Regions from separate parts of the Ectopseudomonas khazarica genome, predicted to be linked through region 1. Evidence: predicted binding sites of a transcription regulator. Region 1 holds the regulator's gene; the other holds the start of a gene.
The links. Region 1 encodes FliA, which starts transcription of late flagellar genes. Its sites were predicted from a motif close to CTAAAGTTTNNNNNNNNNNNGCCGNTAA; they were not measured.

Region 1 (14,880 bases):
CTGTACCTGGCGCTGGCCATCAGCGTGGTGCTGGTGCCGACCCTGCCGCCGATGCCGCAGGTGGACGCATTGAGCCTGCGCAGCCTGCTGCTGATCGTCGAGCAGGTGCTGATCGGTGCCATGCTGGGCTTCGTCCTGCAGCTGTTCTTCCACCTCTTCATCGTCGCGGGGCAGATCATCGCCATGCAGATGGGCCTGGGTTTCGCCTCGATGGTCGACCCAACCAACGGCGTCTCGGTGCCGGTGCTCGGGCAGTTCATGCTGATGCTGGTGACCCTGCTGTTCCTGGCGATCAACGGGCACCTGGTGGCGCTGGAAGTGCTGGCCGAGAGCTTCGTCACCTTGCCTTACGGGCAGGGGCTGATGGTCGATCACTACTGGACCCTGGCGGGCAAGCTCGGCTGGGTCATCGGTGCGGGGCTGCTGCTGACGCTGCCGGCGGTCACCGCCCTGCTGGTGATCAACCTGGCCTTTGGCGTGATGACCCGCGCCGCGCCGCAGCTGAACATCTTCTCCATCGGTTTCCCGTTGACCCTGGCCATGGGCCTGGTGATCTTCTGGGTCAGCCTTTCCGATTTTGGCAGCCTGTTCCAGGCGCTGGCCAGCGACGCCCTGCAGCAGCTGGGCGAATTCGCCGAAACGCGATGAGGAGTCCGCATGGCTGAAAGTGAAAGCGGCGCCGACAAGAGCGAGGAACCCACAGGCAAGCGGCTCGAGGAGTCGCGAAAAAAAGGCCAGATCGCTCGCTCCAAGGAGCTCAACACGCTGGCGGTGACGCTCACCGGCACCGTGGCGCTGATCAGCTTCGGCGCCTACATGGGCAACACCCTGATAGGGGTGATGCGCGGCAACTTCAGCCTGCCGCGCGACGTGCTGATGAACGAAGGCAGCATGGCCCTGCACCTGCTGGCCTCCGGCAAGGCCGCCCTGGTGGCGGTGCAGCCGTTCTTCATCGCCTTGCTGATCGCCTCGGTGGTCGGCCCGATCGCGCTGGGCGGCTGGCTGTTCTCTGCCGAGGCCCTGCAGCCCAAGGCCAGCCGGATGAATCCGCTGGCGGGGCTCAAGCGCATGTTCTCCGTGCAGGCGCTGGTCGAGCTGCTCAAGGCGCTGGCGAAGTTCCTGGTGATCCTGGCCGTGGCGCTGCTGGTGTTGTCGGTCGACCAGGACGACCTGCTGTCGATTGCCAACGAGCCGCTCGAGCCGGCGATCCTGCACAGCCTCAAGGTCGTCGGCTGGAGCGCTTTCTGGCTGTCCTGCGGGCTGATCCTGATCGCGGCGGTGGATGTGCCGTTCCAGCTCTGGAGTCACAAGCAGAAGCTGATGATGACCAAGCAGGAAGTGCGTGACGAGTACAAGGACACCGAAGGCAAGCCCGAGGTCAAGGGCCGCATCCGCCAGTTGCAGCGGGAAATGGCCGAGCGGCGGATGATGCAGTCGGTGCCGCAGGCCGACGTGGTGATCACCAACCCGACCCACTTCGCGGTGGCGCTGAAGTACGACCCGGAAAAGGGTGGGGCGCCGATGTTGCTGGCCAAGGGTGGCGACTTCCTGGCGCTGAAGATTCGTGAAATCGCCCAGGAGCACCAGGTGATGGTGCTGGAGTCGCCGGCACTGGCGCGGGCGGTGTACTACTCCACCGAGCTGGACCAGGAGATTCCTGCCGGTCTGTACCTGGCGGTGGCCCAGGTGCTGGCCTACGTCTACCAGCTGCGTCAGTACCGCGCCGGCAAGGGCAAGCGCCCCGGACCGCTGCCGGATCTGCCCATCCCGCCGGACCTGCGTCGCGACACGTAAGCGGCGTCGTACGCGGCTTCGGCATTTGTGGAACGCTTCTTGCCATTACCCCTCTAGGGCGCAGTCTCGCGTCAAAAGATTGAATGGTTGGGGTAGGGCACGTGGCAGTAGATCGAGCACAGTTAATCGGTGAAGTGCGCAGCAACCTGGCAGGCTTGCGCCATGGCAACCTGGGCATTCCGCTGTTGCTGCTGGTCATGCTCGGCATGGTCATGCTGCCGATCCCGGCGTTCCTGCTCGATGTGCTGTTCACCTTCAGCATCGCCCTGTCGATCGTCGTCCTGCTGGTCAGCATCTACGCCCTGCGACCGCTGGATTTCGCCGTGTTCCCCACCATCCTGCTGGCGGCGACGCTGCTGCGCCTGGCGCTGAACGTGGCGTCCACGCGCGTGGTGCTGCTCAACGGTCACGAGGGGCATGGCGCGGCGGGGCAGGTGATCCAGGCCTTCGGCGAGGTGGTGATCGGCGGCAACTACGTGGTCGGTATCGTGGTGTTCGCCATCCTCATGATCATCAACTTCGTGGTGGTCACCAAGGGTGCCGGGCGTATCTCCGAAGTGAGCGCGCGTTTCACCCTGGATGCCATGCCCGGCAAGCAGATGGCCATCGACGCCGACCTCAACGCCGGCCTCATCGACCAGGTCGAGGCCAAGAAGCGCCGCAGCGAAGTGGCGCAGGAGGCCGACTTCTACGGTTCCATGGACGGTGCCAGCAAGTTCGTCCGCGGTGACGCCATCGCCGGTTTGCTGATCCTGTTCATCAACCTCATCGGCGGTATCGCCATCGGCGTGCTGCAGCACAGCCTGGCCTTCTCCGACGCCGGCAAGGTCTACACCCTGCTGACCATCGGTGACGGCCTGGTGGCGCAGATTCCTTCCCTGTTGCTGTCCACGGCAGCGGCGGTGATGGTGACCCGCGTGTCCACCTCCGAGGACATGGGCGCGCAGGTCAACCGGCAGATGTTCGCCTCGCCGCGTGCGCTGGCCGTGGCCGCAGCGATCATGATCGCCATGGGCCTGGTGCCGGGCATGCCGCACTTTTCCTTCATCGGTCTGGGCCTGATCGCCGCCGGTGGCGCGTACTGGATCGCCCATCGCCAGCGCAAGGCCAAGGAAGAGGAGGTCAAGGAGGTCCAGCGTCAGCAGGAGCTGCTGCCGGCGCAGAAGGCCCAGGAGGTCAAGGAACTGGGCTGGGATGACGTCACCCCGGTGGACATGGTCGGCCTGGAGGTGGGCTATCGCCTGATTCCGCTGGTCGATCGCAACCAGGGCGGCCAACTGCTGGCGCGGATCAAGGGCGTGCGCAAGAAGCTCTCGCAGGAAATGGGCTTTCTCATGCCCTCGGTGCACATCCGCGATAACCTCGACCTGGCGCCCAACGCCTATCGCCTGACGCTGATGGGCGTCAGCGTCGCCGAGGCGGAGGTCTATCCCGACCGGGAACTGGCGATCAACCCCGGCCAGGTGTTCGGCCCGCTCAATGGGATCGCCGCCAAGGATCCGGCGTTCGGCCTGGAGGCGGTATGGATCGACCCCAGCCAGCGTGATCAGGCGCAATCGCTCGGCTACACCGTGGTCGACGCCAGTACGGTGGTCGCGACTCACCTCAACCAGATCCTGCACAAGCACGCCCACGAGTTGCTCGGTCACGAGGAAGTGCAACAGCTCATGCAGTTGCTGGCCAAGAGCTCGCCCAAGCTGGCCGAGGAGCTGGTGCCGGGGCTGGTGTCGCTGTCGACCCTGCTCAAGGTGTTGCAGGCACTGCTGCAGGAGCAGGTGCCGGTACGCGATATCCGCACCATCGCCGAGGCGATCGCCAACGTCGCGCCGAAGAGTCAAGATCCCGCCGCGATGGTCGCCGCAGTCCGCGTGTCGCTGGCCCGCGCAATCGTGCAAAGCATTGTGGGACTAGAGCCGGAGCTGCCTGTGATCACCCTGGAGCCAAGGTTGGAACAGATATTGCTGAACAGTCTGCAGAAGGCCGGTCAGGGCAGCGAGGATGGCATCCTCCTCGAGCCCGGCATGGCTGAAAAGCTGCAGCGTTCCCTGGTGGATGCGGCGCAGCGCCAGGAAATGCTCGGCAAACCGGTGATCCTGCTGGTGGCCGGTCCGATCCGGGCGATGCTCTCGCGCTTCGCGCGGCTGGCGGTACCCAGCATGCACGTGCTGGCGTACCAGGAAATTCCGGACAACAAGCAGGTCACCATAGTCGCTACGGTTGGCCAGAACTGAGGTAAAGGGTCATGCAGGTCAAACGCTTCTTCGCCGCCGATATGCGGACCGCCATGAAACTGGTGCGTGACGAATTGGGCGCCGATGCCTCGATCATCGGCAACCGCCGCGTGGCTGGCGGTGTGGAGCTGACGGCTGCGCTGGATTACCAGGCGCCGGCCCCGGCACGCCCGAACCCGGCGCTGGAAGCCGAATTGCGCAAGACCCAGGCGCGCATCGCCAGCGCCCAGGCCGAGCTGACCACCCGTGCCGAACAGGATGCCGGCAAGGATCGCCAGTTGTTCGCCAACGAGTCGCTGCTGGCGCCCGAGCTGCCGGCGACGCCGGTCAAGCCGCAACGCCCGCTCGAGGCGCCTGTCGCCGCTGCACCGGCGGTCGATCCCCGGGCCCTGGACGCGATGCGCTTCGAGCTGCATGGCCTGCGTGAGCTGATCGAAGTCCAGCTGGGGTCCATCGCCTGGGGGCAGTTGCAGAATCGTCGTCCGCAGCAGGCCAACCTCTGGCGCCGCCTGCAGCGCATGGGCCTGTCGGCCGAGCTGTCGCAAGCCCTGCTGAGCAAGGTGGCCGGTGTGGCCGAGCCGCGTCAGGCCTGGCGCATGCTGCTGGCCCACCTGGCTCACGCGATCAGGACGCCCAAGGTCGAGCCGCTGGAAGAGGGTGGGGTGATCGCCCTGGTCGGTCCGGCCGGCATGGGCAAGACCACCACGCTGGCCAAGCTGGCTGCGCGCTACGTGCTTAAGTACGGCGCGCAGCAGGTCGCTCTGGTGAGCATGGACAGCTATCGTATTGGCGCACAGGAGCAACTGAAGACGCTTGGGCGTATCCTTGGCGTATCGGTGACCCAGGTCGATCCCGGTCAGTCTCTGCTGCAGGCTCTGACGCCGCTGGCCAAGAAACGCGTGGTGCTGGTCGACACCGCAGGCCTGCCGGGTAACGATCCGGCACTGCGCCTGCAGCTGGAGAGCCTGGCGTCGCCACGCATCAAGTCGAAGAATTATCTGGTTTTGGCGGCAACGAGTCAGAACCAAGTGCTCAAGGCGGCCTACCATAGTTACAAGCGCTGCGGACTTTCTGGTTGCATACTGACCAAGCTGGACGAGGCTGCGAGCCTGGGCGAGGTATTGGGTCTGGCTATAGGCCAGCATCTGCCGGTAGCCTATGTGACAGACGGGCCGCGCATTCCGGATGACCTGCAGGTGCCGCGCAGCCACCAGCTGGTCAGCCGCGCAGTGGGCCTGCAGTCTGCGGAGGAGCCGAGTGAGGACGCCATGGCGCAGTTGTTCGCCGGGCTCTATCACCAGCCCGCGCAGCGCGCCGGCTGAACGGCGACGATGTTGCACCCTCTCGCGCATGAGCGCGGGAGTGAACGGCCTGATGGTCAAGTCGAAGTTAGACAAGGTGTAGAAAGAACATGGGTATGCATCCCGTACAGGTGATTGCGGTGACCGGCGGCAAGGGTGGCGTCGGCAAGACCAATGTGTCGGTGAATCTGTCCATGGCCCTGGCCGACCTCGGTCGGCGGGTGATGCTGATGGACGCCGACCTGGGGCTGGCCAACGTCGACGTGCTGCTGGGGCTCACACCCAAGCGCACCCTGGCCGATGTGATCGCCGGCGAGTGCGATCTGCGTGACGTGCTGCTGCAGGGGCCGGGCGGCATTCGCATCGTGCCGGCCGCGTCGGGCACGCAGAGCATGGTCAGCCTCACGCCGATGCAGCATGCCGGGCTGATCCAGGCATTCAGCGACATCAGCGAAAACCTCGATGTCCTGGTGATCGACACCGCCGCCGGTATCGGCGACGCGGTGGTCAGCTTCGTCCGGGCGGCGCAGGAAATCCTCGTGGTGGTGTGCGACGAACCGACCTCCATCACCGATGCCTACGCCCTGATCAAGCTGCTCAACCGTGACCATGGCATCAGCCGTTTCCGCGTCCTGGCCAACATGGCTCACAGTCCGCAGGAAGGGCGCAATCTCTTTGCTAAGCTGACCAAGGTGACGGATCGTTTTCTTGATGTCGCCCTGCAGTATGTCGGCGCCGTGCCCTACGACGAGTGCGTGCGCAAGGCCGTGCAGAAGCAGCGTGCCGTCTATGAGGCGTTCCCACGATCCAAGTGCGCCCTGGCGTTCAAGGCGATTGCTCAGAAGGTCGACACCTGGCCGTTGCCGGCCAACCCCCGCGGCCATCTGGAGTTCTTCGTCGAGCGTCTGGTGCAGCAACCGACGGCTGACAGTGCCGTATGACAGCAGCTTCTGGACTTCGTATGTACAACAAGGCGCAGGCGCAGGACTCCCAGCACCAGTTGATCGAGCGCTATGCCTCCCTGGTCAAGCGCATCGCCTACCACCTGCTGGCACGCCTGCCAGCCAGCGTGCAGGTCGATGATCTGATCCAGGCGGGGATGATCGGGCTGCTCGAGGCCTCGCGCAAATACGACTCCAGCAAGGGTGCCAGTTTCGAAACCTTCGCCGGCATCCGCATTCGCGGTGCCATGCTCGACGAGGTACGCAAGGGCGATTGGGCGCCGCGTTCCGTGCACCGTAACAGCCGTATGGTCAGCGATGCGATTCGTGCAGTCGAAGCCCGAACCGGGCGCGACGCTAAAGATCACGAGGTTGCTGCCGAACTCCAATTGAGTCTGGAGGATTACTACGGCATTCTTGGCGACACTTTGGGCAGCCGCCTGTTCAGCTTCGACGACCTCTTGCAGGATGGCGAGCACGGCGGGTTGCACGAAGACGCCGGGCACACCCACCTCGAACCTTCGCGGGACCTCGAAGACGAACGCTTTCAGGCGGCTTTGGCCGAGGCCATCGCCGGTTTGCCCGAGCGTGAACGTCTCGTGCTGGCGCTGTATTACGATGAAGAACTGAACTTGAAAGAAATCGGTGAAGTGCTGGGGGTTAGCGAGTCACGTGTGAGCCAACTGCACAGTCAGTGCGCGGCACGCCTGCGCTCGCGACTGAGTGAATGGCGCGCAGGCTGAACAGCGGCGTACTCGCAGGCGGAAGCGGTTTCTCGATTAAAGGACGTAGTTGCAAGCGCAATACGTTTGGGACTGTACGGAGGTCGACTTGGACAAGAACATGAAAATCCTCATCGTTGACGATTTCTCGACGATGCGACGGATCATCAAGAACCTCTTGCGGGACTTGGGTTTCACCAACACCGCAGAAGCCGATGACGGCACGTCGGCGCTGCCGATGCTGCAGAGCGGCAGCTTCGACTTTCTGGTGACCGACTGGAACATGCCCGGCATGACCGGTATCGACTTGCTGCGCGCCGTTCGCGCCGACGAGCGTCTCAAGCACCTGCCGGTGCTGATGGTGACCGCCGAAGCCAAGCGCGACCAGATCATCGAGGCGGCTCAGGCCGGCGTGAATGGCTACGTGGTCAAACCCTTCACCGCCCAGGTGCTGAAGGAAAAGATCGAGAAGATCTTCGAGCGAGTCAACGGCTGATGTCGGCCGCGAGGGTGCTATGGAACATGATGACTCCACGATGGGTGACCTCGAGTCGACCCTGAAAAACAACGCCCGTGACCTGGTCGATAGCCTCGAACAAGGCAATTTCGGCGCCGCGGTGCAACTGATCAACGAACTCAACAAGGTCCGTGATCGCGGGCTCTATCACGAGGTCGGCAAGCTGACCCGTGAGTTGCACAACGCCATCGTCAACTTTCAGATCGACCCGCGCATGCCGCATGCGCAGGAGCTGTCGCAGATCGCCGATGCGACCGAACGCCTGAACTACGTCGTTACCCAGACCGAGAGGGCGGCCAACCGCACCATGGACCTGGTGGAGCAGAGCGCTCCGCTGGTCAATGACCTGAGCGATGAGGCGCAGAGCCTGAGCGCCGAATGGGGCCGTTTCATGCGTCGCGAGATGGGCGCCGAAGGGTTCCGCGAGCTGGCCAAGCGCGTCGAGCTGTTCCTCGCGCGCAGCGAGCGTGACGGCGCCAAACTGTCCAATCACCTCAACGACATTCTGCTGGCGCAGGACTATCAGGACCTCACCGGGCAGGTGATCAAGCGGGTCACCCAGCTGGTGACCGAGGTGGAAGGCAACCTGCTCAAGCTGATGCTGATGGCCAGCCAGGTCGACCGTTTTGCCGGCATTCAGCATGACCACGAAGCGTTGCGTGCCGAACAGGAAAAAATAAAAGAGCCATCGCGGGGTGAAGGTCCGCAGATTCATGCCGATAAGCGTGATGACGTTGCCTCCAGTCAGGACGATGTCGACGACCTGCTGTCCAGCCTAGGGTTCTAAGGAGCACACAATATGAGCTTCGGCGCCGATGAAGAGATCCTCCAGGACTTCCTGGTAGAGGCCGGCGAGATTCTCGAACAGTTGTCCGAGCAGTTGGTCGAGCTGGAAAGCCGGCCGGACGACATGAACCTGCTCAACGCCATCTTTCGCGGTTTCCATACCGTCAAGGGCGGAGCGGGCTTCCTCCAGCTCAACGAGCTGGTGGAGTGCTGCCACATAGCCGAGAACGTGTTCGACATCCTGCGCAAGGGTGAGCGTCGCGTCGACTCGGAGCTGATGGACGTGGTGCTCGAGGCTCTTGATGCAGTCAACGGCATGTTCGGCGAGGTGCGCGAGCGCCGCGAGCCGACGCCTGCCACGCCGGAACTGCTGGCCGCGCTGGCGCGCCTGGCTGAACCGGCTGGTGCCGAGCCGGCGCCTGCGCCGGTCGTGACAGCCGCGCCGGAACCCGAGCCCGAGCCTGAGCCGGTTGCGGCTGCTGCGGCGTCCGGCGACATCACCGACAGCGAGTTCGAACAGCTGCTCGACGCCCTGGGCGATGCCCCGGCCGTGGAAGCGGCGGCGCCTGCCAGTGACGACATCACCGACGACGAGTTCGAGTCGCTGCTCGACCAGTTGCATGGCAAGGGGCAGTTCAGTGGCCCGGTCGAGACGCCTGCCAGCACCGCCGGTGCTGCCGCACCTGCGGCGGCGCCTGCCAGTGACGACATCACCGACGATGAATTCGAGGCGCTGCTCGACCAGCTGCACGGCAAGGGGCAGTTCTCCGGCCCGGCCGAAACCGCCGCGCCAGCCGTCGCTGCCAGCGAACCGCCGGCGCCTGCCGGTGATGACATCACCGACGACGAGTTCGAGTCGCTGCTCGATCAGTTGCACGGCAAGGGCAAGTTCGTACCACCGAGTGAGCCGGCTGCTCCCGCTCCGGCAGCGAAACCGGCTGCACCTGCGGCCAAGCCCGCCGCAGCGGCCAAGGCTGCTGCGCCTGCTGCGCCCGCCAAGCCGGCCGCTCCGGCCAAGGCCGAGCCCGCTGCTGGCCGCGCCGCAGCCGCGCCGGCACCTGCTGGCGACAAGGCACCGGCGGCGAGCGAAGCGGAAACCACCGTACGCGTCGACACCGCGCGCCTCGACGAGATCATGAACATGGTCGGCGAGCTGGTGCTGGTGCGTAACCGCCTGGTGCGCCTGGGTCTCAACAGCGGCGACGAGGCGATGTCCAAGGCGGTGTCGAACCTCGACGTGGTCACTGCGGACCTGCAGACCTCGGTGATGAAGACCCGCATGCAGCCGATCAAGAAGGTGTTCGGGCGCTTCCCGCGTCTGGTCCGCGATCTGGCGCGCAACCTGAAGAAAGAGATCAACCTCGAGCTGGTGGGCGAAGAGACCGACCTCGACAAGAACCTCGTCGAGGCCCTGGCCGACCCGCTGGTGCACTTGGTGCGCAACGCCGTCGACCATGGCGTGGAAACGCCGGAGGAGCGCGAGAAGGCGGGCAAGGCCCGTGCCGGTCGCGTGGTGCTGTCCGCCGAGCAGGAAGGGGATCACATCCTGCTGTCGATCACCGACGACGGCAAGGGCATGGATGCCGACGTGCTGCGCGCCAAGGCCGTGGAAAAGGGCCTGCTGGACAAGGACGCGGCGGATCGCCTGAACGAGTTCGAATGCTACAACCTGATCTTCGCCCCGGGCTTCTCGACCAAGACCGAGATTTCCGACGTGTCCGGCCGTGGTGTCGGCATGGATGTGGTCAAGACCAAGATCACCCAGCTCAACGGCACGGTGAACGTGTTCTCGCAGAAGGGCCAGGGCTCGAAGATCATCATCAAGGTGCCGCTGACCCTGGCGATCATGCCCACGCTGATGGTGATGCTGGAAAACCAGGCATTCGCCTTCCCGCTGGTCAACGTCAACGAGATCTTCCACCTCGACCTGTCGCGTACCAACGTGGTCGATGGCCAGGAAGTGGTGATCGTGCGTGACAAGGCGCTGCCACTGTTCTATCTCAAGCGTTGGCTGGTACCGCAGGCCTTCCAGGAGGAACAGCGCGAAGGTCACGTGGTGATCCTCACCGTGGGCAGCCAGCGCATCGGTTTTGTCGTCGATCAATTGGTGGGTCAGGAAGAAGTGGTAATCAAGCCACTGGGCAAGATGCTGCAGGGCACTCCGGGTATGTCCGGGGCGACCATCACCGGCGACGGTCGCATCGCGCTGATTCTCGACGTACCGAGCATGCTCAAACGCTACGCTCGGCGTTTCTGATGGTTTTGCGGCACGGGCCGAAGCCCGTGCCGTCTAGGAGTGTTTATGACTGTCAAGGTCTTGGTGGTGGACGATTCCGGCTTCTTCCGCCGGCGTGTTTCGGAAATTCTGTCTGCCGATTCCAGTATTCAGGTGGTAGGGACGGCCACCAACGGACGTGAAGCCATCGATCAGGCATTGGCGCTCAAGCCCGATGTGATCACCATGGATTACGAGATGCCGATGATGGACGGCATCACCGCGGTGAGGAACATCATGCAGCGCTGCCCGACGCCGGTGCTGATGTTCTCCTCGCTCACCCACGAGGGCGCCCGTGTCACGCTCGACGCGCTGGACGCCGGTGCCGTGGACTTCCTGCCAAAGAACTTCGAGGACATCTCGCGCAACCCCGAGAAGGTCAAGCAGATGCTGTGCGAGAAGGTGCACAGCATTGCGCGCAGTAACCGCCGTTTCAGTTCGGCCGCGGTGGCTCCGGCGCCGACAGCGGCCAGTCCGACGGCAGCGCCGGTTAGTCGCCCGGCCGCACCGGCCCGGCCCGCTGTGGCCAGCCCGGCTGCGCGCAGCGCAGCGCCGTCCAGCAGTGCCTCGGCAGCGCCCAAGCGCAAGGCCTACAAGTTGGTGGCCATCGGCACCTCGACCGGCGGTCCGGTGGCCCTGCAGCGGGTCCTGACCCAGTTGCCAGGCAATTTCCCGGCGCCTCTGGTGCTGATCCAGCACATGCCGGCGGCGTTCACCAAGGCCTTTGCCGAGCGTCTGGACAAGCTGTGCCGGATCCAGGTCAAGGAAGCCGAGGATGGCGACGTGCTGCGCCCCGGGCTGGCGCTGCTGGCGCCGGGCGGCAAGCAGATGATGGTCGATTCGCGCGGCGTGGTGAAAATCCTCCCGGGTGACGAGCGTCTGAACTACAAGCCCTGTGTCGACATCACCTTCGGCTCCGCCGCCAAGTCCTATGGCGACAAGGTGCTAGCGGTGGTGCTGACCGGCATGGGCGCGGACGGCCGTGAGGGCGCGCGTCTGCTCAAGCAGGGCGGCAGCCAGGTGTGGGCACAGGACGAGGCCAGCTGCGTGATCTATGGCATGCCCATGGCCGTGGTGAAGGCCAATCTGGCCGATGCCGTCTATGGCCTGGATGACATCGGTCGTCACCTGACCGAGGCCTGCCAGTGACCAACGCTAATGCGGATGCCTGCCAATGGATGTACTGAGCCTCATCGGCGTCATTCTGGCGTTCGTGGCGATACTCGGCGGCAACTACCTCGAGGGTGGCAATGCCGGCGCGCTGCTCAACGGGCCGGCTGCATTGATCGTGCTGGGTGGCACCGTGGGCGCTGCTTTTCTGCAGACGCCGGTGACCGTGTTCAAGCGTTCGATGGTCGTCGTGCGCTGGATCTTCTTTCCGCCGCGTATCGACCTGGTTGGCGGCATCAACCGGGTCGTCGGCTGGAGCATGGTGGCGCGCAAGGAGGGCCTGCTGGGGCTGGAGGCTGTCGCCGACGCCGAGCCTGACCCGTACGCGCGCAAGGGCCTGCAGCTGCTGGTCGATGGCGCCGAGCCGGAGTCGATCCGCAGCATCCTCGAGGTCGACCTCTACACCCAGGAAGCACGTGACATCCAGGCTGCCAAGGTGTTCGAGAGCATGGGCGGCTACGCGCCGACCATCGGCATCATCGGCGCGGTGATGGGGCTGATCCACGTGATGGGCAACCTGGCCGACCCGAGCATGCTCGGCAGCGGCATTGCCGTGGCGTTCGTCGCCACCATCTACGGCGTGGGTTTTGCCAACCTGCTGCTGTTGCCGGCCGGCAACAAGCTCAAATCCATCGCGCTGCGTCAGTCGCGTTACCGCGAGATGCTGCTCGAGGGCATCCTGTCCATCGCCGAGGGTGAGAATCCACGTTCCATCGAGCTGAAGCTGCAAGGCTTCATGGACTGATGGAGGGATGGCAGCATGGCGCGCAGGCGGCACCAGGAAGAACACGAGAATCATGAGCGTTGGCTGGTCTCCTACGCCGACTTCATCACCCTGCTGTTCGCCTTTTTCGTGGTGATGTATTCGATTTCGTCGATCAACGAAGGCAAGTACAAGATTCTCTCCGAGTCGCTGACGGGAGTGTTCAATCAGCCGGATCGTTCGATCAAGCCGATCCCGGTGGGTGAAGAAAGGCCGCGTACCAGCGAGCCTGACGACACCACACACGACGATCCCAGCTCCGATTCCACCCTGCAGAGCATCGCCTCGAGCGTGCGCGAAGTGTTCGGCGAGCTGATCCAGAGCGATCAGCTGACGGTGCGGGGCAACGAGATGTGGATCGAGATCGAACTCAGTTCCAGTCTGCTGTTCCCAAGTGGAGACGCCATCCCGAACAACCAGGCGTTTTCCATCATCGAGAAGGTCGCCAAGATTTTGGCGCCCTATCAGAACCCGGTCAAGGTGGAGGGCTTCACCGACAACCTGCCGATCCAGACCGCTCAGTACCCGACCAACTGGGAGTTGTCGTCGGCGCGGGCGTCGAGCATCGTGCGTATGCTGGCCATGGATGGTGTCGACCCTTCGCGCCTGGCGGCGGTAGGCTACGGCGAGTTTCAGCCGATAGCGGACAACGCCTCGGCGGAGGGCAGGGCGCGCAATCGCCGGGTGGTGCTGGTGATTTCGCGCAATCTCGATACCCGTCGCGGTGCAGGCAGTACCTCGACTCGACAGTCCGGCGCTGGCACGCAACCTGCACCGGCGTCTGCGTCGGGGGTTCCGCAATCGTGACCTGTCAAATCCCAGTCGCCTGCCGCGTGCAGGTGACAGCCATTCTCGGCCTGAGCGCTGCGTGCCGGGAGGATGAGAGAAAATGAAAGTCTGGGCAGTAGCCAATCAGAAAGGTGGTGTCGGCAAGACCACTACGTCCATCGCCCTGGCAGGCCTCCTGGCCGATGCAGGCAAACGTGTGGTGGTGGTCGACCTCGACCCGCATGGGTCGATGACCAGTTATTTCGGGCATGACCCGGATACCCTGGAGCACAGCTGCTTCGACCTGTTCCTGCATCAGGGCAACGTGCCCCAGGGCCTGCCGAAGCAACTGCTGCATGGCACCAGCCACGAGAACATCTCGCTGCTGCCGTCGAGCACCGCACTGGCCACCCTGGAGCGCCAGTCTCCGGGGCAGAGCGGCCTGGGCCTGGTGATCGCCAAGAGCCTGGCGCAGCTGTGGGAGGATTTCGACCACGCCATCATCGACAGCCCGCCACTGCTTGGCGTGCTGATGGTCAACGCCCTGGCGGCCAGCCAGCAGCTGGTGATCCCGGTGCAGACCGAGTTCCTCGCGGTCAAGGGGCTCGAGCGGATGATCGGCACGCTGACCATGATCAACCGTTCGCGCAAGCAGGCGTTGCCTTACACCATCGTGCCGACCCTGTTCGATCGCCGTACCCAGGCGTCGATGAGCACGTTGCGCGTTCTGCGCAATACTTATCCCGAGCACCTCTGGCCAGCCTACATTCCGGTCGACACGCGCCTGCGCGATGCCAGCCGGGCCGGGCGCACCCCGTCGCAGTTCGACGCGGGCAGCCGTGGCGTGATTGCCTACCGTGCCCTGCTCAAGCATCTGCTCAGCCACCAGCCAGCGGCGCAGGTGGCCTGAGATGAACGCTTGTGTTGAACTGCGCCACTCAAGTCGGAGCAGGCTGCAGCCGATAGACTGTAAAGATATCGTTTCGGGTTCCAGTCATGAGTCGTAACCTCGCCACCGCCACGCGTTCCCAGTTGGCCCTGCAGTCCTATCTCGACGGGCTGTTGCAGGAGGCTGTTGCCGAGCTGGAGGAGTCCGTCAGCCTCGACGAATTCGAGGCCGCGGTGCTCGAGGAACAGGTGCGTGATGCGCGTCTGCTCGAACCCGTGAGCGTGGTTGCCGTGGCCGAGGCGCCCGCGCCTGCTCCGGTGCAGGCAGCGGTGCTGGTGGAAGCGCCGCCCGTGGAGTTGCGGGTGCCGGCGCCAGTCATCGATGAGGCGCCTCCCGCCCTCGACCTCGATCTGGAGGTCGCGGCGCAACCGGCCGGGCTGCTGGCAGATGGTCGTCCGGCCTGGGCAGAAGAGCCGTTCGAGTGCCTGCTGTTCGACGTCGCCGGGCTGACGCTCGCCGTGCCGCTGATCTGCCTGGGCTCCATCTACCCGCTGGAGGGGCAGGAGCTGACGCCGTTGTTCGGTCAGCCGGACTGGTTTCTCGGTATCCTGCCGAGCCAGGCCGGTAACCTGAAGGTGCTGGACACCGCGCGCTGGGTGATGCCGGACCGCTACCGCGAGGACTTCCGTGAGGGCCTGCAGTACGTGATTTCGGTGCAGGGCT
Region 2 (17,085 bases), 2.6 Mb from region 1:
CGGCGCGGAAACCGTTGCGCTTGAGCCACAGGGCGAGGTTCATCATGTCCTCGTCGGTGGTCCCCGGGTGCGCCGCGATGAAGTACGGGATCAGGTACTGCTCCTTGCCCGCTTCCTTCGAGAACTTCTCGAACATCTGCTTGAAGCGGTCATAGCTGCCGATGCCCGGCTTCATCATCTTGTCCAGCGGGCCGCGCTCGGTGTGCTCCGGGGCGATCTTCAGGTAACCGCCGACGTGATGGGTGACCAGCTCCTTGACGTATTCCGGCGACTCGACGGCCAGGTCGTAGCGCAGGCCGGAGGCGATCAGGATCTTCTTCACGCCGGGCAGCGCACGTGCCTTGCGGTACAGCTCGATCAGCGACGAGTGGTCGGTGTTGAGGTTCTCGCAGATACCCGGGAACACGCACGACGGCTTGCGGCAGTGACGCTCGATCTCCGGGTCCTTGCAGGCGATGCGGTACATGTTGGCGGTAGGGCCGCCCAGGTCGGAAACGACCCCGGTAAAGCCCGGCACCTTGTCGCGCATCTCTTCGATCTCGCGGATGATCGAGTCGTGCGAACGGTTCTGGATGATGCGGCCTTCGTGCTCGGTGATCGAGCAGAAGGTGCAGCCGCCGAAGCAGCCACGCATGATGTTCACCGAGAAACGGATCATCTCGTACGCCGGGATGCGCTCGCCGCCGTACGCTGGATGCGGCACCCGGGCGTAGGGCATGCCGAACACGTAGTCCATTTCCTCGGTGCTCATGGGGATGGGTGGCGGGTTGAACCACACGTCCACCTCGCCATGCCTCTGCACCAGCGCACGGGCGTTGCCGGGGTTGGTCTCCAGGTGCAGCACACGGTTGGCGTGGGCGTAGAGCACCGGGTCGTTACGCACCTTCTCGAACGACGGCAGGCGGATCACCGTCTTGTCGCGGGTCATGCGCGGGCTTTCGAGAATCTGCACCACCTTGGCTTCGTTGGGGTCTTCGACCTCGCCACCCTTGCCCTGCTCGATGGCGCAGGCCTCGGTGTCCTGCGTATTGACGTAGGGGTTGATGATCTTGTCGACACGGCCCGGACGGTCGATGCGCGTGGAGTCCACCTCGAACCAGCCCTGCGGGGTATCGCGCCGAATGAAGGCGGTGCCGCGCACGTCGCTGATGCTCTCGATCGACTCGCCGCGCGACAGGCGCTGGGCCACCTCGACCACGGCGCGCTCGGCGTTGCCGTAGAGCAGGATGTCGGCGGTGGCGTCCATCAGGATCGAACGGCGCACCTTGTCCTGCCAGTAGTCGTAGTGGGCGATGCGGCGCAGCGAGGCCTCGATGCCGCCGAGAATCACCGGCACGTGGCTGTAGGCCTCCTTGCAGCGCTGGCTGTAGACCAGGCTGGCGCGATCCGGGCGCTTGCCGGCCAGACCGCCAGGGGTATAGGCGTCGTCGGAGCGAATCTTCTTGTCGGCGGTGTAGCGGTTGATCATCGAATCCATGTTGCCGGCGGCGACGCCGAAGAACAGGTTCGGCTCGCCGAGCTTCATGAAGTCGTCTTTGCTGCGCCAGTCCGGCTGGCTGATGATGCCGACGCGAAAGCCCTGGGCCTCCAGCAGGCGGCCGATGATGGCCATGCCGAACGAGGGATGATCGACGTAGGCATCACCGGTAACGATGATGATGTCGCAACTGTCCCAGCCGAGCTGATCCATTTCTTCCCGGCTCATCGGCAGGAACGGCGCTGGCCCGAAACACTCGGCCCAGTACTTGGGATAGTCGAACAGCGGCTTGGCGGCTTGCATATTTTTTGATCAGCGGGCTATCACGAGGGGCGCGGATCATAGCACAAATTTTGACCAAACCAGACTAATTCACTGGGTTTAATCACTCGACAGCAGCCTCCCACGCCACTGCAACTTGAGGAAAACCTGGCATTTTCCTGCGATAGCGCCCGGCCATATTTGTTTTCGATCAATAACGTTCCTGTGCATATACTCAAAACACTCGAACACCGCCTATCAGGATGCCTATGCTGCAGCGTTTAGTCTTATCGCTCGCTCTCTTGCTGTGGCTGGCCTCCACCAGCCAGGCGGCCCCCGTCATCACCCTGAGCGCGACCAGCAGCGGCTCGGCGCTCAACGCCGACGTCGAGCTGCTGGAGGATTCGCACGGCACGCTGAGCATCGGCGACATCACCTCAGCCACACAGCAATCGCGCTTTCAGGCGGCCAACGGGCGGGCCAGCGTGGGCCAGAGCCTGAATCCCTGGTGGATCAAACTCAGCCTGCAACGCGACAGCAGCGCGCCGACGGACTGGGTGCTGGAAGTCGGCTCGGTCACCCAGCTCGATCTGCAGCTCTACCTGCCCGATGGCCAGGGTGGCTGGCAGATGCGCCAGGCGGGAGAACGCGTGGCTTTCAGCGAGAGCCGCGACCTCGCATACCGGCGCATGGTGTTCGACCTGCCGGCGCTGGGCGAACAGCCGCTGACCCTGTACCTGCGTGCGTTCGACCCGGCCGGCAACTCCTTTCCGTTGCGCATCTGGCAGAGCGACGACCTCAAGCAACTGGCGATCCGCGAGAACCTCGGGCTGGGCGTCATCTACGGCGTGGTCTTCGCCCTGCTGCTGTACAACCTGTTCATTCTCATCTCGCTGCGTGACAAGGCCTACTTCTGGTACGTGCTGACCACGGCCTTCGCCCTGCTGTTCATCATCAGCATGACCGGCCATGGCGCGCAGTACCTGTGGCCGAATCACCCCGTTCCGGTCTGGCTCGACCGCATCACCCTGCCGTCGCTGTGGGGCCTGTTCGCCAGCCGTTTCACCCAGACGCTGCTGCAGACCAAGCTCTACGTCCGCTGGGCCCATCACCTGCTGAACATGGCCTGCGTGATCTACCTGATCGCCATCGGCCTGACCCTGTTCGAGCAGCGCTACCTGGCCGCCTGGGCCATCGCCCTGCTGTCGCTGACCAGCATTCCCGCCGCGCTGGGCAGCGCCGTGATCCGCTGGCGCCAGGGCTTCTTCCCGGCGCAGCTGTACCTCTATGGCTACGGCCTGGTGCTGGGCAGCGTCGCCATTCTGCTGCTGCGTACCACCGGCGTGCTGCAACCGGCCGAGTGGAACGCCTATGTGTTCCCCCTGGCCGTCGCGGCCGAGTCGATCCTGTTCTCCTTCGCCCTGGCCTATCGCATCCAGATCCTCAAGCAGGAGCGCGCCGACGCCCTGCAGCAGGCGGACCGCGAAAAGACTGCGCGCCTGGCGCAACTGCAGGCCAGCGCGGACGAGCTGCAGGCGGCGGTGACCGCACGCACCGCCGAGCTGGCCGCGGCCAACGACCAGCTCCGCGAGCGCGAGCACGAGCTGCAGCACGCCGCCTTCCACGACCCGCTGACCGAACTGCCCAACCGCCGCTACCTGGTCGAGCGCTGCGAGTCGGCCCTGGCGCATGCCGAGCGCCACCAGGAGAGCGTGGCGCTGCTGCTGATCGACCTGGACCACTTCAAGCCGATCAACGACCGCTTCGGCCACGCCGCCGGCGACCTGATGCTGCAGGTCATCGCCAAGCGGCTGCGCGAGCACGTGCGCGCCGGCGACGCCGTCTCGCGCCTGGGGGGAGACGAGTTCGCGGCGCTGATCTGTGGCAGCGATGCGGAAAACCAGGCCCGGGAAATCGCCGCACGCCTGGTCAGCGAGCTGTCCGTACCGGTGCACTATGGTGCCGAGCGCCTGCGCGTCACGGTCAGCATCGGCGCCGCGCTGTACCCCTGCCATGCACAGAGCTTCACCGGCCTGTACAAGGCTGCGGACGCCGCGCTCTACCGCGTCAAGGAGCTGGGCCGTTCAGGCTCGCGGATACATGGCGACGATGGCGAACTCAGCGAACAGGCCTGCCTGCAGCTGGATGTGCTCAAGGTGCCGAGCGGGCTGGCCTGATCAGCCGATGTAGCGGCGCGGCACGCGAGCCGTGACCTTGGTCAGCAGCTCGTAGCCGATGGTGCCGCAGGCGATCGCGACCTCGTCCACCGGCAGGTTGCTGCCCCACAGCTCCACCGGCGAATCGATGCCTGCCTCGGGCACGTCGGTGACGTCCACCGCCAGCATGTCCATCGACACCCGCCCCGCCAGCATCGCCAGCTGACCCTCGACCAGCACCGGCGTGCCGCTGGGGGCGTGGCGAGGATAGCCGTCGGCGTAACCGCAACTGACGGTGGCGATACGCGAGTCGCGCTCGGCGACCCAGGCAGCGCCATAACCGACAGACTCGCCAGCCGCCACCTCATGCACGGCGATGACCCGCGCAGCCAGGGTCATCGCCGGCTTCAGGGCCAGCTCACTGGCGCTGAGATCGGCGAACGGCGTCGCGCCATAAAGCATGATGCCGGGGCGCAACCAGTCCATGTGCGCGGCGGGAATGGTCAGCACGGCGGCCGAGTTGGCCAGCGAGCGATGCGTGAAGTCCAGATCCAGCAGGCCGAGGAAGCATTCGACCTGCTGCTCGGTGAGCGGGTGGCCGCGCTCGTCGGCACAGGCGAAATGGCTGAGCAGATTGAGCTCGGCGACCTGCGGGGCATCCGCCAGGCGCGCATGCCACTGGCGCAGTTCGGCAGCGTCGAAGCCCAGGCGGTGCATGCCGGAATCCAGCTTCAGCCAGACGTTCAGCGGGCGCGGCAGCTCACTGCCCAGCAGAGCCTCGGCCTGCGCCGCGCTCTGCAGCACCAGGTCGAAGCCGAGCTGAGCGGCGATGGCATATTCGCCGGCCTCGAAGCAGCCCTCCAGCAACAGGATGCGCGCCTCGTCGTGCATGGCGCGCACTTCCGCAGCCTCCTCCAGGCTGGCCACCGCGAAACCGTCGGCGATGTCGCGCAGCGCCGTCACCACCTCGCGCACGCCATGCCCGTAGGCATTGGCCTTGACCACCGCGAACGCCTGGCGGCCCGGCGCGCAGCGCTTGGCAAGGCTGTAGTTGTGGACGATGGCGGAGAGGTCGACGATGGCAGCAAGCGGACGCATGGCAGAGGGCCTGAACGAAAAACGGGTGCCCATCTTAACCCTTGGGCACCCGTTTTCATTGATCTGCGCCAGACCATCGTTGCCGTGAGCGCTGAGGGGCAGGAAGCCCGGCGCGCAGCAACGATTTACTCGTCGTCGAACTGGTAGCTACCCGGTGCCAGATTCTCGAAGCGCGAGAACTTGCCGAGGAAGGCCAGGCGCGCGGTCCCCAGCGGGCCGTTACGCTGCTTGCCGATGATGATCTCGGCCACGCCCTTGTACTCGGTCTCGGGGTGGTAGACCTCGTCGCGATAGACGAACAGGATGATGTCGGCGTCCTGCTCAATCGCCCCGGATTCACGCAAGTCGGAGTTGATCGGGCGCTTGTTGGGACGCTGTTCGAGGCCCCGGTTGAGCTGCGACAGGGCGATCACCGGGCAGTTGAATTCCTTGGCCAGGGCCTTGAGCGAGCGCGAGATCTCGGAAATCTCGTTGACCCGGCTGTCGCCGCTGGAACCTGGAATCTGCATCAACTGCAGGTAGTCGACCATGATCAGGCCGATCTCGCCATGCTCACGCGCCAGGCGCCGCGTACGCGCACGCATCTCGCTCGGGGAGATGCCGGCGGTATCGTCGATGAACAGCTTGCGGTCGTTGAGCAGGTTCACCGCACTGGTCAGTCGCGGCCAGTCGTCATCGTCGAGCTGACCGGCACGCACCTTGGTCTGGTCGATGCGCCCCAGCGAGGCGAGCATACGAATGACGATGGACTCCGACGGCATCTCCAGCGAGTAGACGAGGATCGACTTGTCGCTGCGCATCAGCGCGTTTTCCACCAGGTTCATGGCGAAGGTGGTCTTACCCATCGACGGACGGCCGGCGACGATGATCATGTCGGCCGGCTGCAGGCCGCTGGTCAGGTTGTCTAGATCGTCGAAGCCGGTGGACAGACCGGTGATCGCGTCACCGTTGTTGAACAGCTCGTCGATACGGTCGATGGCCTTGACCAGGATATCGTTGATGCCCACCGGGCCACCGGTCTTCGGCCGGTCCTCGGCGATCTCGAAGATCTTGCGCTCGGCCTCGTCGAGGATCTCCTCGCCGGTGCGTCCCTCGGGGGCATAGGCGCTGTCAGCGATCTCGTTGCTGATGCCGATCAGCTTACGCAGGGTCGCGCGTTCACGGATGATCTGCGCGTAGGCCTTGATGTTGGCCACCGACGGCGTGTTCTTCGCCAGTTCGCCCAGGTAGGCCAGACCGCCGACCTGCGACAGCTGACCTTCCTTGTCCAGCTGCTCGGACAGGGTCACGACGTCGAACGGCGCATTGCGCTCGGCCAGCTTGAAGATCGCCCGGAAGATCAGGCGATGGTCGTGGCGATAGAAGTCACCATCGGAAACGCCATCGAGCACGCGCTCCCAGGCATTGTTGTCCAGCATCAGACCACCCAGCACCGCCTGCTCCGCCTCGATGGAGTGCGGTGGCACCTTCAGGGCCGCAGTTTGCAGGTCGTATTGTTCGGGGATGCTGATGTCGTTCATAGGCTCGAAAAGAAAGTGCAGCGATAGAAAAACAAAGGGCACGGATCGCAGAAGCGATACCGTGCCCGATTGTCAGCAGACCTGCACCGAAGCGCAAGCCCGCTTGGCGGCTACTGCTTAGGCAGCGACCACGATCACCTTGACGGTGGCTTCGACGTCGGTGTGCAGGTGCAGTGCAACGTCGTACTCGCCGACCAGACGGATAGTACCGTTGGGCAGACGAACTTCAGCCTTGGCCACTTCAACGCCGGAGGCGGTCAGGGCGTCAGCGATGTCGTGGGTACCGATCGAACCGAACAGCTTGCCTTCATCGCCAGCAACGGCGGTGATGGTGACTTCCAGCTCAGCCAGTTGAGCAGCGCGAGCTTCAGCGGAAGCTTTCTTCTCGGCAGCGGCTTTTTCCAGCTCGGCGCGGCGGGCTTCGAACGCAGCTACGTTTTCAGCGGTAGCAGCGGTGGCCTTGCCTTGCGGCAGCAGGAAGTTACGGCCGTAACCGGCTTTAACGTTCACTTTGTCGCCCAGGTTGCCCAGATTGGCGATTTTTTCCAGCAGGATGACTTCCATTTGGGTCTTACCTCTTAACTTTTAACCTTCACCGTTCGCAGAGCCCGGGCCGTTCTTGCGCGCCAGGCGACCGCGAAAATCAAACAGACTGTCGACGATGGCCAAGACCACCAGCAAGGGATAGATCAGCTGCATGAACAGCAGCAACGTGATGTACAGGCCCACCAGCCAGAAGCGAGCGAGGCCACCCTTTTCCACCAGGCCATGCACCAGGGCGACCCCGGCGAACAGCAGCGGCACGCTGCACAGCGGCGTGAGCATGGCCAGTTGCGGCCCGAGGTTCGGACCCAGCAGCATGCCCGCCAGCAGCAACAGCGCCTGCGGCAGCGGCAGTCTCAGGGCGCGGAACTCGCTCCCGAAACCACCCGGGTTGTACAACACGGCCTGCCAGTAACGCCCAAGTATCAGGCTCAGCAAGCTCAGGATCTGCAGCAGGGCCGCCAGCAAACCGGTCAGCACTGGCGCAATCAGGGCCTCGAGACGCTCGCGTTCGTTCACCGTCATCTGCTGGTGAACCCCATCCAGCATGTTCGGCAGCAGCTTCTGCAGCTCGCCGGCCATGGCCGCGATGGGTTCGCGGAACACTGCCCCAAGGACAACCCCATACACCAGGCCCAGCACCACACTGCTCAGCAGTATGCGGTTCCAGGTCCAGCTGGCGCGCAACAACAACGCCAGTCCCAGCGACCCGACCAACACCAGCAAGGTGCGTGGTTCGCCGAAATACCACCAGGCAATCGCCGGTAGCATGGCCCAGGCCACGATGCCCAGGGCATCGTTGGCACCGCGCCGCAACAGCACCAGGCTGCCAGCGGCGGCACTCAACCAGAACAACAGCGGCATCGCTGCCGATCCCACCACCACGAGGGTGGCCTGCATGCGGCCGCGCATGATGTATTCAGCCAGGGCACGCATGCGATCTATTCCTTAACTCTTGTCGACTACCCGATCTCAGCGGCCGTGGCTGTCGGTGTAGGGCAGCAGGGCCAGGAAGCGGGCGCGCTTGATAGCGGTGGCCAGCTGACGCTGATAACGAGCCTTGGTACCGGTGATACGGCTGGGAACGATCTTGCCGGTTTCCGAGATGTAGGCTTTCAGGGTGTTGAGATCTTTGAAATCGATCTCTTTCACGTCTTCAGCGGTGAAACGGCAGAATTTACGACGACGGAAGAAACGTGCCATGTGATTGGCTCCTCAATAGATCCGTGGATTACTCGTCAGCGTTGTCGCTGTCGTTGCTGTCGCTGTCATCGCTGTCGTTGGACTCAGCGTTTTCAGGACGTTCACGACGCTCGCGGCGCTCACTGCGGTTTTCTTCGGCCTTCAGCATCTCGGACTGACCGGTTACGGCCTCGTCGCGACGGATGACCAGGTTACGGATCACGGCGTCGTTGTAGCGGAAGCTGTCTTCCAGCTCGGCCAGGGCCTTGCCGGTGCACTCTACGTTGAGCATCACGTAGTGGGCTTTGTGGACGTTGTTGATGGCGTAAGCCAGCTGACGACGACCCCAGTCTTCCAGGCGGTGAATCTTGCCACCGTCTTCTTCGATCAGCTTGGTGTAACGCTCGACCATGCCGCCGACTTGCTCGCTCTGGTCCGGGTGAACCAGAAAGATGATTTCGTAATGACGCATAAATGCTCCTTACGGGTTGTAGCCTGCCAACTAAGGTGGTCAGGCAAGGAGTGGGTTTTCTCGTGATGAGCTCACCGGACGTAAGGCATAGAAAAGCCTGCCGTCACGGCAAGGGGCGCCATTCTAGAGAAGCCCCCTGCCGCACGCAAGGTGAACTGGCGATTATTTGAACAGTCAGCCGCGCACCCTGGCCTGGCGCTGGCGCACCGCCTCGAACAGGCAGACGCCGGTGGCGACCGATACGTTCAGGCTGCTGACGCTGCCGCCCATGGGCAGCTTGACCAGGTAATCGCAATGCTCGCGGGTCAGGCGGCGCATGCCCTTGCCTTCGGCGCCCATCACCAGCACCGTCGGCCCGGTCATGTCGAGCTGGTACAGCTCCTGCTCCACCTCACCAGCGGTGCCGACGACCCACAGGCCTTTCTTCTGCAGCTTCTCCAGGGTCCGCGCCAGGTTGGTCACCGCGACCAGCGGAATGACCTCGGCGGCGCCGCAGGCCACCTTGCGCACGGTGGCGTTGAGCGTGGCCGACTTGTCCTTGGGCACGATCACCGCCTGCGCACCCGCGGCATCGGCCGTACGCAGGCAGGCCCCCAGGTTGTGCGGATCGGTGACGCCGTCGAGCACCAGCAGCAAGGGCACGCCCTCGCTACGTTCGAGCAGCTCGTCGAGCATGTTCTCGCCCCAGACCTGGCTTGGACTGACCTCGGCGACCACGCCCTGGTGCACGCCCTCGGCCCACTCGTCGAGTTCCTGGCGCTCCTTGTGCCCGACCGGCACGCGGTGCTGCGCCGCCAGCTCCAGCATCGGCTGGATACGCGGCGCCTGGCGGCTCTCGGCCAGCCACAACTGCTTGACCCGCTTGGGGTGATGGCGCAGCAGCGCCTCCACGGCATGCACGCCGTAGACCTTCTCCAACTGACTCATCGTTTCGCCTTACGCTTGCTCGGCTTGCCGCCAGCGGTCGCCTCGGCCTTGCCCTTGGGTGCAGGCGCGCCCTTGCGATGGCTGGACGATTTCTTCGCCGGTGCCTTGGCGCCGCCCTTCTTCGCTCCATCGAGCAGGGCCTTCTTCACCTCGCGGCTTTTCTGCACGTCGGTATTGCCCATGCCGCCGCGCTTGCCCGTGCGACGGGCGTCATCACCCTTGCCGGCCTTACCCTGGCTCAGCTCGAAGTCGATCTTGCGTTCGTCGAGGTCGACCCGCATCACCTTGACCTCGACGCTGTCGCCCAGGCGGAAGCTGCGACCGCTGCGCTCGCCGGACAGGCGATGATGGACGGGATCGAAGTGGTAGTAGTCGGCCGGCAACGCGGTCACGTGCACCAGGCCCTCGACATAGATGTCGCGCAACTCGACGAAGATGCCGAAGCCGGTCACCGCGGTGATCACGCCTTCGAAGGTCTCGCCGACGCGATCCTGCATGAACTCGCACTTGAGCCAGTTGACCACGTCACGGGTGGCCTCGTCGGCGCGGCGCTCGGTCATCGAGCACTGCTCGCCGAGTTTCTCCAGGGCCGCCTCGTCGTACGGATAGATGCGCGCCTTGGGCATGGCCGCCGCACCGGCGCGCTCGACATGCGAGGTTTCCCGCTTGGAACGGATCACGCTGCGAATGGCACGGTGCACCAGCAGGTCGGGATAGCGACGGATCGGCGAAGTGAAGTGGGTGTAGGCCTCGTAGTTGAGACCGAAGTGCCCTTCGTTCTGCGCGCTGTACACCGCCTGGCTGAGCGATCGCAGCATCACGGTCTGGATCAGGTGGAAGTCCGGACGCTCGCGGATGCTCTCCAGCAAGCGCTGGTAGTCCTTCGGCGACGGGCCATCCTTGGACTTGCCGCGCTGCAGCGACAGGCCAAGCTCGCCGAGGAACTGCTTGAGCTTCTCCAGGCGCTCCGGCGGCGGGCCATCGTGCACGCGATACAGCGAGGGTATCTCGTGATCCTGCATGAAGCGTGCGGTGGCCACGTTGGCGGCCAGCATGCACTCCTCGATCAGCTTGTGCGCATCGTTGCGCTGGGTCGGACGAATCTCGTCGATCTTGCGATCGGAGCCGAAGACGATGCGCGTTTCCTGCGTATCGAAATCGATGGCGCCGCGCTCGTGACGTGCGGCGACCAGCACCTGATAGAGCGCATACAGCTCCTTGAGGTGCGGCAGGACCGCCTTGTACTCGCTGCGCAGGGCCTTGCCTTCGGCGCCCTTGGGATCTTCCAGCATGTAGCTGACCTTGTTGTAGGTCAGCCGCGCATGGGAGTGGATCACCGCCTCGTAGAACTTGTAGTCGACCATCTGGCCGCTCTTGGACATGCTCATCTCGCAGACCATGGCCAGACGATCGACATGCGGGTTGAGCGAGCACAGGCCGTTGGACAGCTCCTCCGGCAGCATCGGCACGACGCGCTCGGGGAAGTACACCGAGTTGCCACGCTCCACTGCTTCGGCATCCAGCGCCGAACCGACCTTCACGTAATGCGACACGTCGGCGATGGCCACGTACAGCTTCCAGCCACCGGAGAACAGCTTCCAGCGGCTGCTGTTCTTCTCGCAGTAGACGGCGTCGTCGAAGTCGCGCGCATCCTCGCCATCGATGGTGACGAACGGCAGATGACGCAGATCGACGCGCTTCTCCTTGTCCTTCTCTTCCACCTCGGGCTTGAGCTTGCGCGCTTCCTTGATCACGGCCTCGGGCCAGACATGCGGAATGTCGTAGCTGCGCAGCGCCACGTCGATTTCCATGCCCGGCGCCATGTAGTTGCCGATCACCTCGACGATGTCGCCCTGCGGCTGGAAGCGCTGCGTCGGCCAGTGGGTGATCTTGATCTCGACGAACTGACCGATGCGCGCACCGGCGGTGCGGCCCGGAGTGACCAGCACTTCCTGCTGAATCTTCGGGTTGTCCGCGACCACGAAGCCGATACCGTTCTCTTCGTAGTAGCGACCGACGACGCTCTCGTGAGCACGCTCGATCACCTCGACGATACCGCCCTCGCGGCGCCCGCGACGGTCGAAACCGGCCACGCGCACCAGGGCCCGGTCGCCGTCGAAGACCAGGCGCATCTGCGCCGGGCTGAGGAACAGGTCGTCACTGCCGTCGTCCGGCACCAGGAAGCCGAAACCGTCGCGGTGACCGCTGATGCGACCGCAGATCAGGTCGAGCTTGTCCACCGGGGCATAGCTGCCTCGCCGGGTATAGATCAGTTGACCGTCGCGTTCCATGGCGCGCAGGCGGCGGCGCAGGGCTTCGAGCTGGTCTTCGGTTTCGAGACCGAACTCTTCGACCAGCTGCTCGCGGCTGGCGGGCGAACCACGTTCGGCCAGATGGGCCAGGATCAGTTCGCGGCTGGGAATGGGGTTTTCGTATTTTTCCGCCTCGCGGGCGGCCTCGGGATCGAGGGATTGCCAATCGGCCATTTAAAGGGGGTTACCTATGCGTATGTATAAAGGTGTGTGTGCCATATGCCTATTGAAGCGCGAAATCGGCATCCGGGGCAGCTTTTCCGGCGACAATAATTTTTTTGGGGTCAGGGGTTTACAAGGTAAATGCCCGCCCGTATAGTTCGCGCCCACAGCGTCGAGGAGACGTTGTAACACGAAGCAGATGATGATTCATCGGTTTCAGTGCCCAGGTGGCGGAATTGGTAGACGCGCTGGTTTCAGGTATCAGTGGTGGCAACACCGTGGAAGTTCGAGTCTTCTCCTGGGCACCAAATTCGTGAAGCAGATTGATAACCTGTTTCACAATAACGGACGCAGTGATCCGTGTCGGCAACGATGAACATTGCAGTGTGCCCAGGTGGCGGAATTGGTAGACGCGCTGGTTTCAGGTATCAGTGGTGGCAACACCGTGGAAGTTCGAGTCTTCTCCTGGGCACCAAAATTCAAGAAAACCGAGTCAAAAGACTCGGTTTTTTTATGCCCGCAGAAAAAGGCCGCCAGCAGGCGGCCTCCGCACTCAGACCTTGAACTGCCCCAGACTGGCCTTGAGCTGCGCCGCCAGCTCGTCCAGCGCCCGCGCATTGCCGGCGATGGCCGTCACCGCTTCTGCGGCACGCCGCGCCTCGGCATGAATCACCTCGACCCGCTCACGCACCGCCCCGGCGCCCTGCGCCTGGTGCGCCGCCGCCTGCGTCGCGGCATTGATGGCGCCATGCACCTCATCCACCGACTGCTGCACCGATTGCTGCAGGCGCGCACTGTCGCGCAGCACCTCGAGCCCTTCGTTGCCCTGGGTGCCCGCCTGGGTGATGGCCGCCACCGCTTCCTGTGCGCCCCGCTGCAGGGCAGCGATGTGCGTCTGGATGTCGCCGGTGGATTGCTGGGTCTTGCTGGCCAGGGCGCGCACTTCGTCCGCCACCACGGCAAAACCGCGACCGCTTTCCCCCGCCCGAGCCGCCTCGATGGCCGCGTTCAGCGCCAGCAGGTTGGTCTGCTCGGCGATGGACTGAATCACGGTCAGCACCACCTCGATCTGCTCGCTCTGCTTGGCCAGGCGCTCGATCACCGCCGAGCCGTCCGCCACACGGGCAACCAGCCCCTCGATCAGAGCGGATAGCCGCTGAGCGATCGCCGCATTCTCATGCGCTGCCTGGCGAATGGTGTCGACGCGCTGCAGCGCCTCCTGCATCGCCTGGCTCTCGGACTGCGCCTCATCCGCCATCTGCTCCAGCGCCTGCAGGCTGCCCGCCACCTCGTCACGCTGGCGACCGGCCGCCGCTTCCGCCGCCACGCCGCGCTCGGTCAGGCTGCGAATCTGCTCGCCGGTGCGCAGCGCCACCTCGCCGGACTCGCGCACGATGGGTTGCAACTTGGCGATGAAGCGATTGACCGCCCCCGCCATCTCACCCACTTCATCCTGGCTGCGAACATCCACGCGGCGCGTCAGGTCGCCCTCACCCGCCGCCAGATCGTTGAGCGCATCGCTGAGCAGGCGCAGGCGGCTGAGCACCCGCCAGCCCAGCACCAGCGCCACCGCCATCAGCGCCACGGCACCGACCACCAGCAAGCCCAGGGCGATGTTCCAGCGCAGCGTGTCCGCTGCGGCACGCACCGACTCGCCGCCATTGCGCGCCATTTCGTCGGTGTAGCGCTCGGCCGACTTCAGCCGCTCACGCAAGGCCCGCGCCGCCTCTTCCGACGCCCCCGACAGGCTGCTGTCGACCAGCTCGCCCGCACCGCTGACCAGCCCGTTGAAGCGCCCGTCGAGTGCTGCCAACTCACGCTCGACCACCTCCAGCGAGAGGCCCATCTGGATCTTGCCGATCTGCGCGCCCATCGGATTGATTTCCGCCTCGACGATGTACACCCGCGGATCACGCGAGGCGGCATCGACCAGCTTGTCCAGCGGCGAACTGCCCTGCCCCGCCGCGACCAGCTCGCGCACCCGCGAGTTGCTGCGGTTGAAATTGCGCGTCAGGCGCTTGCCCTCGGCGTCGTAGACCACCGCGAAGAGCACTGCCGGGTCCTGCTGCGCGATACGGGTCAGGGCCGTCAGCGCCGGAACGTCAAGGTCCCATATGGCCTTGGGCGCCACCCCGGCGAGCAGCCGCGCCAGCGATTGCCCGGACTGCTTGAGACTGCCCTCGAGCACCTCGCGCAGTTGCGCCTGCTCGCTCTTGAGCTGCCCGGAAAGGCCCTCGGTAAGGCGTGCGCGAGTGCTCTGCGAGAGCGCCGCCAGGCCCTGGCTCATCTCCTGCTCGGCCAGGTTCAGCTCGTCGCCCAGGCGCCTGCTTTCGCCGCCCAGACGCTGGGCGAGATCCTCGACCATGCCATTGACCGACGCCCCCATCAGCCACACCGCAAGCCCGACTTGCACCAACATGGCCAGACCCAGGGCAACGTACACCGGACGCAGCAGACGACTGCGCAACATCGAAACGATGGCGAACACGGGCAACACTCCTCAACGACCGTAATCGTGTTAACGGCGACTTCCGGGATAAATTTAGCTCAAGCAAGCTTCATACCCGGCACCCGGATACGAAAAGACCGCCCGGAGGCGGTCTTTTCAGTGATCGAACGGGCGATCAGGCGAACGGGTGACGCAGGACGATGGTCTCGTTGCGGTCCGGGCCGGTGGAGATGATGTCGATCGGCGCACCGACCAGCTCCTCGACGCGCTTGATATAGGCACGAGCAGCGGCCGGCAGGTCGTCCAGGCTCTTGGCGCCCAGGGTCGACTCGCTCCAGCCCGGCATTTCCTCGTACACCGGCTGCAGGCCGATGTAGCTGTCGGCATCGGTCGGCGCATCGCTCAGCACCTGGCCGTTGGCATCCTTGTAGCCGGTGCAGATGCGGATGGTTTCCAGGCCGTCGAGCACGTCCAGCTTGGTCAGGCACAGGCCGGAGATGCTGTTGATCTCGATGGCGCGACGCAGGATCACGGCATCGAACCAGCCGCAGCGACGGGCACGACCGGTGGTCGCACCGAACTCGTGACCACGCTTGGCCAGGAAGGCACCGATGTCGTCGAACAGCTCGGTCGGGAACGGACCGGAACCCACACGGGTGGTGTAGGCCTTGGTGATACCGAGGATGTAGTCGAGGTACAGCGGGCCGAAACCGGAACCGGTGGCGATACCGCCGGCGGTGGTGTTGGAGCTGGTGACGTAGGGGTAGGTGCCGTGGTCGATGTCCAGCAGCGAGCCCTGGGCCCCCTCGAACATGATGTCCTTGCCGCCCTTGCGCAGGTCATGCAGCACTGCGGTGACGTCGGCCATCATCGGCTTGAGCAGCTCGGCGTATTCCATGCACTCGTCCAGAGTCTTCTGGAAGTCGATGGCCGGCTCCTTGTAGAAGTTGACCAGCTGGAAGTTGTGGTAGTCCAGCAGTTCGCCGAGCTTCGCGGCGAAACGCTCGCGATGGAACAGGTCACCGACCCGCAGGCCGCGACGCGCTACCTTGTCCTCGTACGCCGGGCCGATACCGCGACCGGTGGTACCGATCTTGGCATCGCCACGGGCCTTCTCGCGCGCCTGATCCAGGGCGACGTGATAGGACAGGATCAGCGGGCAAGCCGGGCTGATGCGCAGGCGCTCGCGCACGGGCACGCCCTTCTCTTCCAGCTTGTTGATTTCGCGCAGCAGGGCGTCAGGCGCGACGACCACGCCGTTGCCGATCAGGCACTCGACACCCTCACGCAGGATGCCGGACGGAATCAGGTGCAGGACGGTCTTCTCACCATCGATCACCAGGGTGTGGCCGGCATTGTGGCCGCCCTGGTAACGCACGACTGCAGCGGCCTGCTCGGTGAGCAGGTCGACGATCTTGCCCTTGCCCTCATCACCCCACTGGGTGCCCAGGACGACGACATTCTTACCCATAAACTTGTCCTCTTCGCGCAAGCTTCGATGCCGGCAGCTGGCCGGCGAAAATGAATTCAGGACGCCAGGGGCGTCACCTGCCAACGTCCATCGCGCAGCGCCAGCAGCCGATCACAGCCTGCCTCGTGCGCATCCGCCTCGCTCTGCCCGGGCAGCGCCTGAACCACGCGCTCGCCCTCACCACGCAGACGACGAACGGCCTGCCACAGATAGAGGTCATGATTGTCCGGCGCCCAGATGCCTTTGACAGTCTCATCCAGGCGCATGTCCCCCAGGGTCACCAGGGTTTTCAGATCGGTGGAGAAGCCCGTCGCCGGGCGTGCCCGGCCGAATACGGCTCCCGTGTCGTCGTAACGCCCGCCCTGAGCGATGGCTCCGCCTTCGCCCGGCACGAACGCCGCGAACACCACACCGGTGTGATAGTTGTAGCCACGCAGCTCACCCAGGTCGAAATACAGCGGCAACTCGGGGTAGCGCAGTTCCAGCGCATCGGCGATGGCGACCAGCTCATCGAGCGCGGCATGCACCGCATCGGGCGCCTCGACCAGCGCGGCCTGGGCCAGGTCCAGCACCTCGCGGCCACCGCACAGCTCGGCCAGGGAACGCAGCATGCTGCCCAGACCGGCCGGCAAGGCGGCGGTCAGCGCTTCGATCTCGTCCATGGCCTTGCGCTGCAAGGCATCGAACAGCTGTTGCTCGGCCTCGCCGGAGAGACCGGCGGCACGCGCCAGGCCACGGTAGATGCCGACATGACCGAGGTCCATGTGCACGTCCGGCACGGCGGCCAACTCCAGGGTCTCGACCAGCAGGCTGATCACCTCGATATCGCTGGCCGGGCTGGCGTCGCCATAGAGCTCGGCACCCAGCTGGATCGGGCTGCGCGACGTGGTCAGGGCACGCGGCTTGGCGTGCAGCACACTGCCCGCGTAGCACAGGCGGCTCGGCCCCTCGCGACGCAGCGTGTGCGCGTCGATGCGCGCCACCTGCGGCGTGATGTCGGCACGAAAGCCCATCTGCCGGCCGGACAGCGGATCGGTGACCTTGAACGTACGCAG

Region 2: JLK41_RS03275 (methyl-accepting chemotaxis protein) is a predicted target of FliA. The motif match lies at 14,629-14,656, and genes of this name have one in related genera.

Annotation. Positions count from the first base shown of each region.
Region 1 is NZ_CP068551.1:3,362,338-3,377,217, reverse strand. Features, by position in the region: gene fliR (flagellar biosynthetic protein FliR) at 1-648, shown strand, start outside; gene flhB (flagellar biosynthesis protein FlhB) at 658-1,794, shown strand; gene flhA (flagellar biosynthesis protein FlhA) at 1,896-4,025, shown strand; gene flhF (flagellar biosynthesis GTPase FlhF) at 4,037-5,347, shown strand; gene fleN (flagellar synthesis regulator FleN) at 5,437-6,267, shown strand; gene fliA (RNA polymerase sigma factor FliA) at 6,264-7,010, shown strand; gene JLK41_RS16060 (chemotaxis response regulator CheY) at 7,111-7,485, shown strand; gene JLK41_RS16055 (protein phosphatase CheZ) at 7,505-8,293, shown strand; gene JLK41_RS16050 (chemotaxis protein CheA) at 8,306-10,549, shown strand; gene JLK41_RS16045 (protein-glutamate methylesterase/protein-glutamine glutaminase) at 10,595-11,716, shown strand; gene JLK41_RS16040 (flagellar motor protein) at 11,742-12,482, shown strand; gene motD (flagellar motor protein MotD) at 12,498-13,307, shown strand; gene JLK41_RS16030 (ParA family protein) at 13,390-14,178, shown strand; gene JLK41_RS16025 (CheW domain-containing protein) at 14,265-14,880, shown strand, end outside.
Region 2 is NZ_CP068551.1:716,642-733,726, reverse strand. Features, by position in the region: gene JLK41_RS03335 (YgiQ family radical SAM protein) at 1-1,780, opposite strand, end outside; gene JLK41_RS03330 (diguanylate cyclase) at 2,008-3,915, shown strand; gene alr (alanine racemase) at 3,916-4,992, opposite strand; gene dnaB (replicative DNA helicase) at 5,118-6,512, opposite strand; gene rplI (50S ribosomal protein L9) at 6,630-7,076, opposite strand; gene JLK41_RS03310 (YybS family protein) at 7,098-7,991, opposite strand; gene rpsR (30S ribosomal protein S18) at 8,028-8,258, opposite strand; gene rpsF (30S ribosomal protein S6) at 8,287-8,709, opposite strand; gene rlmB (23S rRNA (guanosine(2251)-2'-O)-methyltransferase RlmB) at 8,884-9,636, opposite strand; gene rnr (ribonuclease R) at 9,633-12,122, opposite strand; tRNA gene JLK41_RS03285 (tRNA-Leu) at 12,332-12,418, shown strand; tRNA gene JLK41_RS03280 (tRNA-Leu) at 12,499-12,585, shown strand; gene JLK41_RS03275 (methyl-accepting chemotaxis protein) at 12,664-14,598, opposite strand; gene JLK41_RS03270 (adenylosuccinate synthase) at 14,735-16,030, opposite strand; gene JLK41_RS03265 (ATP phosphoribosyltransferase regulatory subunit) at 16,087-17,085, opposite strand, start outside.